2 linked regions of the Methylocaldum szegediense genome follow. The protein of the gene in region 1 interacts with the protein of each later gene in a pairwise test. Links are inferred from orthologs where the notes say so. Each region holds a gene or a part of one and is shown on either strand. Other genes may lie near its edges.

Region 1 (5,238 bases):
CCGTAAAATTTTCTGACACTCGAAGGCGGCGAGCCTCGCCCGTTTTTCGGCGGTTCAGACACCGCATTCATCGGCGTGAACGGCGGGCCATGTCCGCCACCGAGTACCTCTAGCCCGGGGTGAGTCTTGCTGCCGGAATACGAAGACAAACCCTGTGTTGCCGCTCCGGTTAAAACTCCAAGCACTCGGAGAAAGCCGAACGAACCAGCCATCCTACTGTCCTGACGCGCTTCATCCTTCTTTTAATAACTCTCTTGCATATGCAAAGTCATTTTCATTCTTTTTAGGAATATTCCTGCGCTGATATCGTACACATTCACAGCACAACCGATGGAGTTTTCTTGTCGATGCTGAAGCGACACAGCGTATTGCCCGGCTTTTCGATCACGCTGGGATTCACGTTGACCTATCTAAGCCTGATCGTACTCATCCCGCTTTCAGCCACGTTTCTAAAAAGCGCCACCTTGGGCTGGGAGGGATTCTGGACGGTCGTCACCTCACCGCGGGTCCTCGCTTCTTATAAGCTGACGTTCGGCGCCGCCCTGATCGGGGCTACCATCAATGCGGTCTTCGGGCTGCTGGTGGCCTGGGTTCTGGTTCGTTACGACTTCTTCGGGAAAAAGCTAGTTGACGCGCTCGTGGACTTACCGTTCGCCTTGCCTACTGCCGTGGCCGGCATCTCGCTGGCCACGATTTATTCGAGCAAAGGCTGGATCGGCCAGTTTTTCGCGCCGCTGGGCATCAAGATCGCCCACACCCCGCTGGGCATTGTCATCGCACTGACTTTCATAGGCTTGCCGTTCGTCGTACGGACGGTTCAGCCGGTACTCGAGGCTTTCGATACCGAGCTGGAGGAAGCGGCAGCCAGCCTAGGTGCCAACCGCTTGCAAACATTCCAAAAGGTCATCTTGCCTACGCTCGTTCCGGCCATCCTGACCGGATTCGCTTTGGCCTTCGCCCGCGCCGTAGGAGAGTACGGCTCGGTCATCTTTATCGCCGGCAATATTCCGATGGTTTCGGAAATCACGCCGCTGTTGATCGTCACCAAGTTGGAGCAGTACGACTACGCCGGCGCCACGGCCTTAGCTGTCTCCATGCTGGTCGTATCGTTCGGCATGCTGCTCGCCATAAACGGACTTCAACGCTGGACCGAAATGCGTCGCGCCTGACTTTTTTCAAGGAATTCCAGAATGTCTACGATTGCTATCCCGTCGCCGATTGGCCGTAGCCATGCCGTCGCCCGCACGAATCGTGACCCGGTGCTCGTCCGCTGGCTGCTGATCGTGTTGGCTCTCGTTTTTCTGATCGGTTTTCTGTTCTTGCCCTTGGCCGTCATCTTCACTCAAGCCTTCAGCAAAGGTTTGGAGGCTTATGTCGCTGCGCTGATCGAACCCAACGCGGTTTCAGCAATGCAGTTGACCTTGTTAGCGGCGGCCATCTCGGTGCCGCTCAATCTGGTCTTCGGCATCGCCGCCGCTTGGGCGATCGCCAAGTTCGAATTTCCGGGGAAAAGCCTACTGATCACCCTGATCGACCTGCCGTTCTCGGTATCGCCGGTGGTCTCGGGCTTGATCTACGTATTGCTGTTCGGCCTTCAGGGCTGGCTCGGTCCGTGGCTGCAGGAACACGACATCAAGCTGATCTTTGCCGTACCCGGCATCGTCCTCGCCACGATTTTCGTCACCTTCCCCTTCGTCGCCCGCGAGCTCATTCCGCTCATGCAGGCGCAGGGCAAGGAGGAGGAAGAAGCCGCGATCGTACTAGGCGCATCGGGCTGGCAGACCTTCTGGCGCGTCACCCTGCCCAATGTGAAATGGGGATTGCTCTACGGCGTGATCCTGTGCAACGCGCGCGCCATGGGGGAATTCGGGGCAGTCTCGGTGGTATCCGGACACATCCGGGGGATGACCAATACCGTGCCGCTGCATGTGGAGATTCTGTACAACGAATACAACAGCACTGCCGCATTCGCGGTGGCTTCCGTGTTGGCGCTGCTGGCTCTGGTGACCCTAGCGGCCAAGAGCATCCTGGAGTGGCGCATCAAACTGCAGACCGAGAAGCATTCGTGAAGCTGTCAGCGACTGGGCCGGCCGCCGTTATCCGCCGAAAAGAGAGGCGTTTTACCCAGGCTGAGCTAGTTCACCCAATTTAGGAGCACCCTGCAATGAGCATCGAAATCAAGAATGTCGAAAAGTCCTTCGGCCGATTCAAGGCTCTGAAAAACATCAGCCTCGACATCGCGAGTGGCGAACTGGTAGCGCTCCTGGGACCTTCCGGCTGCGGCAAGACGACCTTGCTGCGCATCATCGCAGGACTGGAGGTGCCCGACACCGGTTCGATCCTGTTCCATGGCGAAGACGCAACCCATCGTCACGTTAGAGACCGCCAAGTCGGTTTCGTCTTCCAGCACTACGCCCTGTTCCGGCACATGACCGTATTCGAAAACATCGCGTTCGGCCTTCGTGTCCGGCCGAGGGCAAAAAGACCGCCGGAAAGCGTGATCCGGAAAAGAGTGCACGACCTGCTGAACCTCGTGCAACTCGATTGGCTGGCGGATCGCTACCCCGACCAATTGTCGGGCGGTCAACGCCAGCGCATCGCCCTGGCCCGCGCCCTGGCGGTCGAGCCACAAGTGCTGCTGTTGGACGAGCCTTTCGGCGCCCTCGACGCCAAGGTACGCAAGGACTTGCGCCGCTGGCTGCGGCGTCTCCACGACGAATTGCACGTGACCAGCGTCTTCGTCACCCACGACCAGGAAGAAGCCCTGGAAGTGGCCGACCGGGTGGTGGTGTTGAACGAAGGACGGATCGAGCAGATCGGCGCCCCACACGAGGTTTACGACCATCCGGCGACGCCGTTTGTCTATCAGTTCCTGGGCGATGTCAACCTGTTCCACGGACGGGTCCACGACGGCCATGTCCGCATCGGCGATGCCGAGGTGGAACTCGCCGGGGGCCAGGACCATCCCGAATCGGCCGTTTTCTACGTGCGTCCTCATGAAATCGAAATCCTGCGGGACCGCAGTGCCGGCACCATCGCCGCGAAGATCAATGACATCCGTCCTTTGGGAGCCACCGTACGCATCGAGCTGGAACGCGCGGACGGCCGCGGAATGGTAGAAGTCGAGCTGACTCGTGATCGGTTCGCCAACAAAGGTTTTCGTGAAGGCGAAAGCGTTTATTTGCAGCCGAAGCGGCTGCGCACGTTCAACCACAACTCGGTCTCGGAGAACACCATCGGAAGCGGTCAATTCATAGCCTCGTAGCCGAGAACGAGACACTACCATCAGCCTTTGCCACGGATGCAACTCATTCAGGGATCTGAATGCAAACTCCCGTCCTCATACTTCCAGGCATCGGCGGCTCCGGTCCTGAACATTGGCAAACCCGTTGGGAAATCAAGCACCCGGAAATCCGCCGAGTCCAGCAAGACGAGTGGAATGCACCGGTCTGTCGTAACTGGATTGAGAGGTTGGAGACCGCTGTTTCGAAGTCGGGCCCGCGCACCGTACTCGTGGCGCACAGCCTGGGTTGCCTCCTCGTCGCCCATTGGGCTACGCGGACCCGGCACTCGATCCGTGGTGCCTTGCTGGTCGCGCCTCCGGACCCCGCAATGCCCTGCTTTCCTCGTCGGGCTGTCGGTTTTACGCCGGTTCCGCTGCGACCACTCGCCTTTCCGAGCACGCTGGTGGCGAGCCCGGACGATCCTTACGCCAGTCCGGAATACGCCCGGCGCTGTGCGGCGGCTTGGGGCAGCCGTTTCGTCGAGATCGCACCTTGCGGGCATATCAACGCATCGAGCGGCTTGGGCGACTGGGAAGAAGGACTCGAACTGTTGAGAGGCTTGCTCGAGGATTGGAAACCGACGCAATAGGCCCGTCACCCTGAACTCTCCGCCTCCGTTCGGGACAGGGCTGGCAAAGGGACTTGGAAGCGAGTCGTAGGGCGGGTTAGGCCGCTAGGCTGTAACCCGCTGCACACCGCGAAACGGCGGGGCATGCGGACACACTGCACCCTACATGACAGCCTTCGTGAGGGCGTGCCATTGAAAGTTGAGTTTCGACAATCGGGTACCGCTCGATTGCCTCGGCCTGCTCTTTTATTCTCAGGTTACTTACTATCGGTAAAAGGCTGGCCCGGCGGGCACCGTCGTCACCATCGGTCAAGGACTATCGGCTCAAGCGTTCGTCAACAATCCCTCGCCGCGAATCCTTTCCCGATCATCTGCAGCGCCAGCCTCACGGACTTACGGACATCGGCGTCGCAATCGGCCGAAGCCTTTTGCAGGTAAATTTCGCCGTCAGCATGGCCGATCGCGCCAAGCGCTGCCGCGGCCTCCTTGCGCACGTTGCTTTCCGGGTGGCTCAGCAACTGGCTACCGAGCACGGGAATGGCGCGGGGGTCGCCGAGTTGTCCCAGACTCCAGGCGGCCTTCTGCCGAACCTGCCAATGATCGTCTTCGAGCGCGGCCAGCAGTGCATCGAAACCATGCCGGTCCTTGACTTTGCCGACGGACTCGGCAGCATCCTGGCGTACCTGCCAGTCCGCATCTTTAAGGCTGTCCCGGGAGGCGATTCCGTGCGGAATCAGGGCCTTAATGGCAGCCCGCCGCACCTCGGAATGAGCGTCGTGAACCGCATCCTTCAATGCAGGCACGGCCGCTTCGGACTGGAGGTAGCCGAGCACACCCACCGCCTCGCGCCGAACGCCGACATGGTCATCCTGTAGGGCGGCGATCGCCGGCTTCAGCGCCGCAGGTAACTTCAGCGGCTTCAGCGCCCGCAGCGCCGCGGCCCGCACGAAGGCGTCGGAGTGATCCAATCGATTCAGCAGCTCGAACTGGTCCGACTCGTCACACTTTTCCGCGAGCGCATCCGCGGCCGCGCCTCTGACAGCGTCGTCGGGATCCTCGATCGCAACGAGCAAAGAGGCAACCACCGGAGGCCCGTCGAATTCCGCTAATACTCGCACCGCTTCCAGTCGAACGTCCCGGTCCGAATCCGAGAGTGCCTTCGTCAGCTCGGGAACGGCTTCTTCCTCTTCGCATTCCGCCAGCCGAAGCACCGCCAGACGGCGAACCCCGGCATCGCCGCGCGCAACCGGACTCGCCGCTTCGCTGGATCTCTCGTCGCTTTTACCTTCAAAGGAAGCCAACAGCCGTTCCGCCAGCTGCTGGGCTTGAACCCGGATTTCCGGAACAGCGGTCGTCTCCCAAAGAGTTCCTTTTCGCGGCGGGCCG
Region 2 (4,253 bases), 620 kb from region 1 along the record:
GAAGATGATGAAGTCGATTCCGGCAATGCTCGCAGGCGCATTCTTGCTCGCCTTTTCCGCGGGTTCGCATGGCGCCACGGTAGATACTCTGCCTGAGATTCCCGGCATTGCTAAGGCGGGTAACCCGTCCTTTACCAACCAGGTCACGCTGGGCCTGTCCGAATGGAGTGGCGGTTTTAAGCTCACGGCCACGGGGACCGGGAACGAACCGTTCTTGTTCCAGCTTGGCTCCAACAGCTATGAAGTGCTTGACGGGAGCTATCAATTGACCGCGTATTTCGATAAGGACGCGAATCTGGACACAACCAAGAGCAATGTCCAGATCCGCGGCACGTTCAGTGATGAGGTACTTGATGCACTGAGCGGCACCGAGAGACAGCACGAACTTTGGGGAGGCAATCTGTTCTCGGCCCGTATCGACAACTTTGGATTGAATCTGGATGGAGGGGAGCTCGTATTGGGCTTCAGCATCACCGACTTCGGCGGTTGGGCCTCCCAATGGGGCGTGACCGAGAGCGTCTGGCTGTATGACTTCAACCCATCCGTGAACAACCTGTTCGCTTTCCTAAACGCGCTCAACAACGGCACGCTTGAAGCGACCGCCGTCACGACGGTGCCACTGCCCGCCGGAGTTTGGCTGCTCGGGTCTGCGCTGCTGGGCTTTCGTCTGTTCGCACGCCGCCAGGCTGCGGTGGACGAGTCCCGGTTTGATGGCCTCCCGACCTAGGTCGATTTCCGCTTGAGTTGGAACTGTTTTTGGCGCACGGAAGCGCCGTCCCCTCCATTACCCCCAAAATTCCTACACATGTCTTGGCAAGAAAACGCCATTGAGCGGTCCGCCACGCGTTTTTTTCGAAGGACCGAAGTGATGTTCTGCTTTGTGTTGAATGGACGGCGACCTCTGACTTTGCGCCGCGCCCGGAGTGCATCGAAAAAAGCTCATGTAGGTAGATCAGGAAAGATGGATCCAACCATCGGCCGCTTCTGGCTCGACACCTCTGAAAATAGTCCTTGTTCTCCCAGCCGGCCAATGGCCGGTACCGCCGCATACGCCCACAGGGTGTAGCGACCAAAGTCAACGCTGGCGGGACATCCTTTTCAGATGTGGCCGTCGGTCCGCAAGGGACACTCGATCCGCGAGCATTCCGGCCCTTGCAGCTAAACCGTGGCAATGATCCTTAGGACGACAGATAGAGTCTTTGGTCAAGAATAAAACGCCTAAGCGGCTCGGGAATCAAGTAACGGGCGCTCTTGCCGGTCTTAAAGATTTCTCGGATGCGGGTCGCGGAAATGTCGAGCTGGGTAACGTCGACGAAGTAGATCGACCCGGACGGCTGGTGGCTCAAGGTCCCCTTTTGGTCGGTGCGGCGTTCCCTGAAATAAGGTTCCAACTCGCCTAGAACATCGGATGCCGTTCCCGGTCGCCGCATGACGACGAGATGGGCGAGGTCGAACAGTTCCCTCCAGCGGTGCCAGTACGGCAAGCCGAGAAACGCATCCATCCCGACGATCAGGCACAACGGTCGAGCGCCGATTTCCTTTCGGATGGAGCCAAGGGTGTCGACCATGTAGGACGGTCCGGGCCGATTCAATTCACGCGTGTCGATTCGAAAGCCGGGCTCGGCATCTTGCAGGGCGATTTCCAGCATCCTAAGGCGCCGTTCCGGGTCGGCCTCCGGCGCCGCGCGGTGAGGCGGCAGACGGCAGGGAACGAAACGGACCTCGTCCAGTCCGACCGCTTCTTTGACTTCCAGGGCAGTCCGCAAATGGCCGTAATGGATGGGATCGAAGGTGCCGCCGTAGATGCCGATCATGCGTCTTTTCTTAGACTCCCGTGGTCGAGCCCAATGCCGGACCAATCACCCCACGAACCGATAGAAATGCGGAGTCGGTTGGGTCTTGCTCCCCAACACAACCGGTTCGTCGGCAAAGGATGGCCGACCTACGCCGCCTGAACGGCAACACCTTCAAGCGAGTAAGGCTGACCCGCTCTGCAGGCGGCAGATCAAGTCCGAATGTGTCCATCGCCGAAAACGACGAATTTCTGAGTCGTCAGTCCTTCCAGCCCCACCGGACCACGCGCGTGCAGTTTGTCGGTGCTGATGCCGATTTCGGCGCCGAGGCCATATTCGTATCCGTCGGCGAAGCGGGTCGAGGCATTCACCATCACCGAGCTGGAGTCCACCTCGCGGAGAAAACGCCGAGCGCGGGTGTAATCCTCGGTAACAATGGCGTCCGTGTGTTGCGACCCGTAACGGGCGATATGGTCCACCGCCTCGTCCAGTCCCTCGACCACGCGGATCGAGAGGATCGGCGCGAGATACTCGGTACTCCAGTCCTCCTCGGTTGCCGGAACGCAGTCCGGAAGGATTTTCAGGGTTTTCGGACAGCCGCGTAGCTCCACGCCTTTCTCGCGATAGAGATGCGCTAGGTCCGGCAGGAGAATCGGAGCGACCGGGGCGGCGATCAGCAAAGTCTCCATCGCATTGCAGACGCCGAAGCGCTGCGTCTTCGCGTTCAGAGCGATCCGGATAGCTTTGTCGAAGTCACAACGATCGTCGATATAGACATGGCAGATGCCGTCTAAATGTTTGATCACCGGGATGCGGGATTCCTCCGCGATGCGCTCGATGAGGCTCTTGCCGCCGCGCGGCACGATCACGTCGACATACTGGTCCATGCGAATCAGTTCGCCCACCGCGGCACGGTCCGTGGTTTCGATCAATTGCACGGCGTCGCGGGGCAATCCCGCTTGCTCAAGACCGTCACGTATGCAATCGGCGATGGCCTTGTTGGAATGTACGGCTTCGGACCCGCCGCGCAAAATGCAGGCATTTCCGGATTTGATGCAAAGCGCCGCCGCATCCGCGGTCACGTTAGGCCGCGATTCGTAGATGATCCCGATTACGCCTAACGGCACCCGCATACGCCCTACTTGTATGCCGGAAGGACGATAGGTGAGACCGGTGATTTCGCCCACTGGATCGGCAAGCGCGGCAACTTCTCGAACACCTTGAGCCATCGCGCCTATGCGCTTTTCGGTCAGTTCCAGCCGGTCTAGAATTGCGTCGTCCAGCCCTCTTTGGCGGCCGGCTTCGAGGTCCTTGCGGTTCTCCGCTATCAGTGTTTGCGCGTTACTTTGCAGTGCCTCCCCTATCGCCAGCAAGGCGTCGTTTTTCGCGCCGGTTTCCGTTCGGCTCATAGAGCGGGCGGCCTCGCGAGCCCGTTGCCCCACCGTAAGCATGTAAGTTCGGATGTCGTTTAGCATAATCGATGGAAGGACGTGATAGTTTGACCAATAAACTCTCGCATACGCCGAACGCGGGCCGCTTGTTTCCCTGAAACCGCCGAGGACCCGAAGCGTTCCAGGAAGCTCCCATTGAATCCTTTGACGGAATTGGCCTGAATCCGATCGAAGGATATGGGGAATCCACGCGTTCAGCCCTTCTCCATTCGGCCGGAGAAAAGCGTTAACCCAGGTATGCCGTCATCCGGTTCTCCGCGGGCGCGGCCAAGCTGATGCAGACGGACAAAAGCCCTTCCCAGGGATCGCCGGCTTCCATGCCTTTGATGATCCGGTCAACGTTTGCGCTCAGTAAAAGCGTCCGATGGACCTTGTCTCGGTTTAGGCGTTGTAGCGCCTGTAGCACGGCCGATTTCCGCTTATCCCATACCTGGCACTTGGCCAGCGCCGATTCGGGCGTGGAGCCTTGATCGATAAGCGTCATGACATTACTCACCAGACGAGCCTCACGGGTCAGCGACCACAAAACGACCGCCGGCGCGACGCCTTCCACCTTGAGTCCGGTCAGTACCCGGCAGGCTTTCGCGACGCGTCCTCGCAAGCACTCTTCGGCCAGATCGAATACGTCGTAGCGCGCGCTGTCGGCGACGGCCTTGACGATCTGGTCGTCGTCGATTTTGCCTTTGCCGTACAGGATGTGCAGCTTTTCGATTTCCTGGGCGGCCGCGAGCAAATTGCCTTCGACCCGGGCGGCCAGTAAACGGATGCCAGATTGATCGGCCAACAAGCCTTTCGCGTTCAATCGGCGGTCGAGCCAGCGCAGGAGCTGTTCGCCCTCCAGAGGCCAAACCTGGACCACCACGCCGATGCGGTCGATGGCCTGGTACCAGCGGCTTTTTTGTTCGGGCGCCCCGATTTTCGGGCTGGTGACGACAAGGACGGCGTCTTCCGCGGGCCGCTCGGCATAACGGAGCAAAGCTTCAGCCGCCGCTTTGTCGGGTTTCGCGGG

The links. The genes of interacting proteins can lie anywhere in the genome.
Region 2: the proteins of QEN43_RS14025 (region 1) and QEN43_RS16825 interact in binary tests that used the Escherichia coli proteins (3 or more experiments, as listed by UniProt). The link is inferred for Methylocaldum szegediense from one-to-one orthologs.

Annotation. Positions count from the first base shown.
Region 1 is NZ_OX458333.1:3,250,104-3,255,341, reverse strand. The notes cover bases 1,234-4,214. They hold QEN43_RS14025 (sulfate/molybdate ABC transporter ATP-binding protein), read left to right. Parts: upstream 1,234-2,164; coding sequence 2,165-3,265; downstream 3,266-4,214. Other genes in these bases: QEN43_RS14015 (HEAT repeat domain-containing protein), read right to left, coding at 4,188-4,214; QEN43_RS14020 (RBBP9/YdeN family alpha/beta hydrolase), read left to right, coding at 3,325-3,873; cysW (sulfate ABC transporter permease subunit CysW), read left to right, coding at 1,234-2,069. Also shown: sulfate ABC transporter permease subunit CysT, read left to right, coding at 351-1,169; more of cysW, read left to right, coding at 1,191-1,233; more of QEN43_RS14015, read right to left, coding at 4,215-5,238. UniProt on the Escherichia coli protein: Part of the ABC transporter complex CysAWTP involved in sulfate/thiosulfate import. Responsible for energy coupling to the transport system.
Region 2 is NZ_OX458333.1:3,873,811-3,878,063, reverse strand. What follows is about bases 1,138-4,098. They hold QEN43_RS16825 (glutamate-5-semialdehyde dehydrogenase), read right to left. Parts: upstream 3,269-4,098; coding sequence 2,006-3,268; downstream 1,138-2,005. Other genes in these bases: holA (DNA polymerase III subunit delta), read right to left, coding at 3,471-4,098; nadD (nicotinate-nucleotide adenylyltransferase), read right to left, coding at 1,179-1,814. Also shown: QEN43_RS16835 (VPLPA-CTERM sorting domain-containing protein), read left to right, coding at 1-727; more of holA, read right to left, coding at 4,099-4,253. UniProt on the Escherichia coli protein: Catalyzes the NADPH-dependent reduction of L-glutamate 5-phosphate into L-glutamate 5-semialdehyde and phosphate. The product spontaneously undergoes cyclization to form 1-pyrroline-5-carboxylate.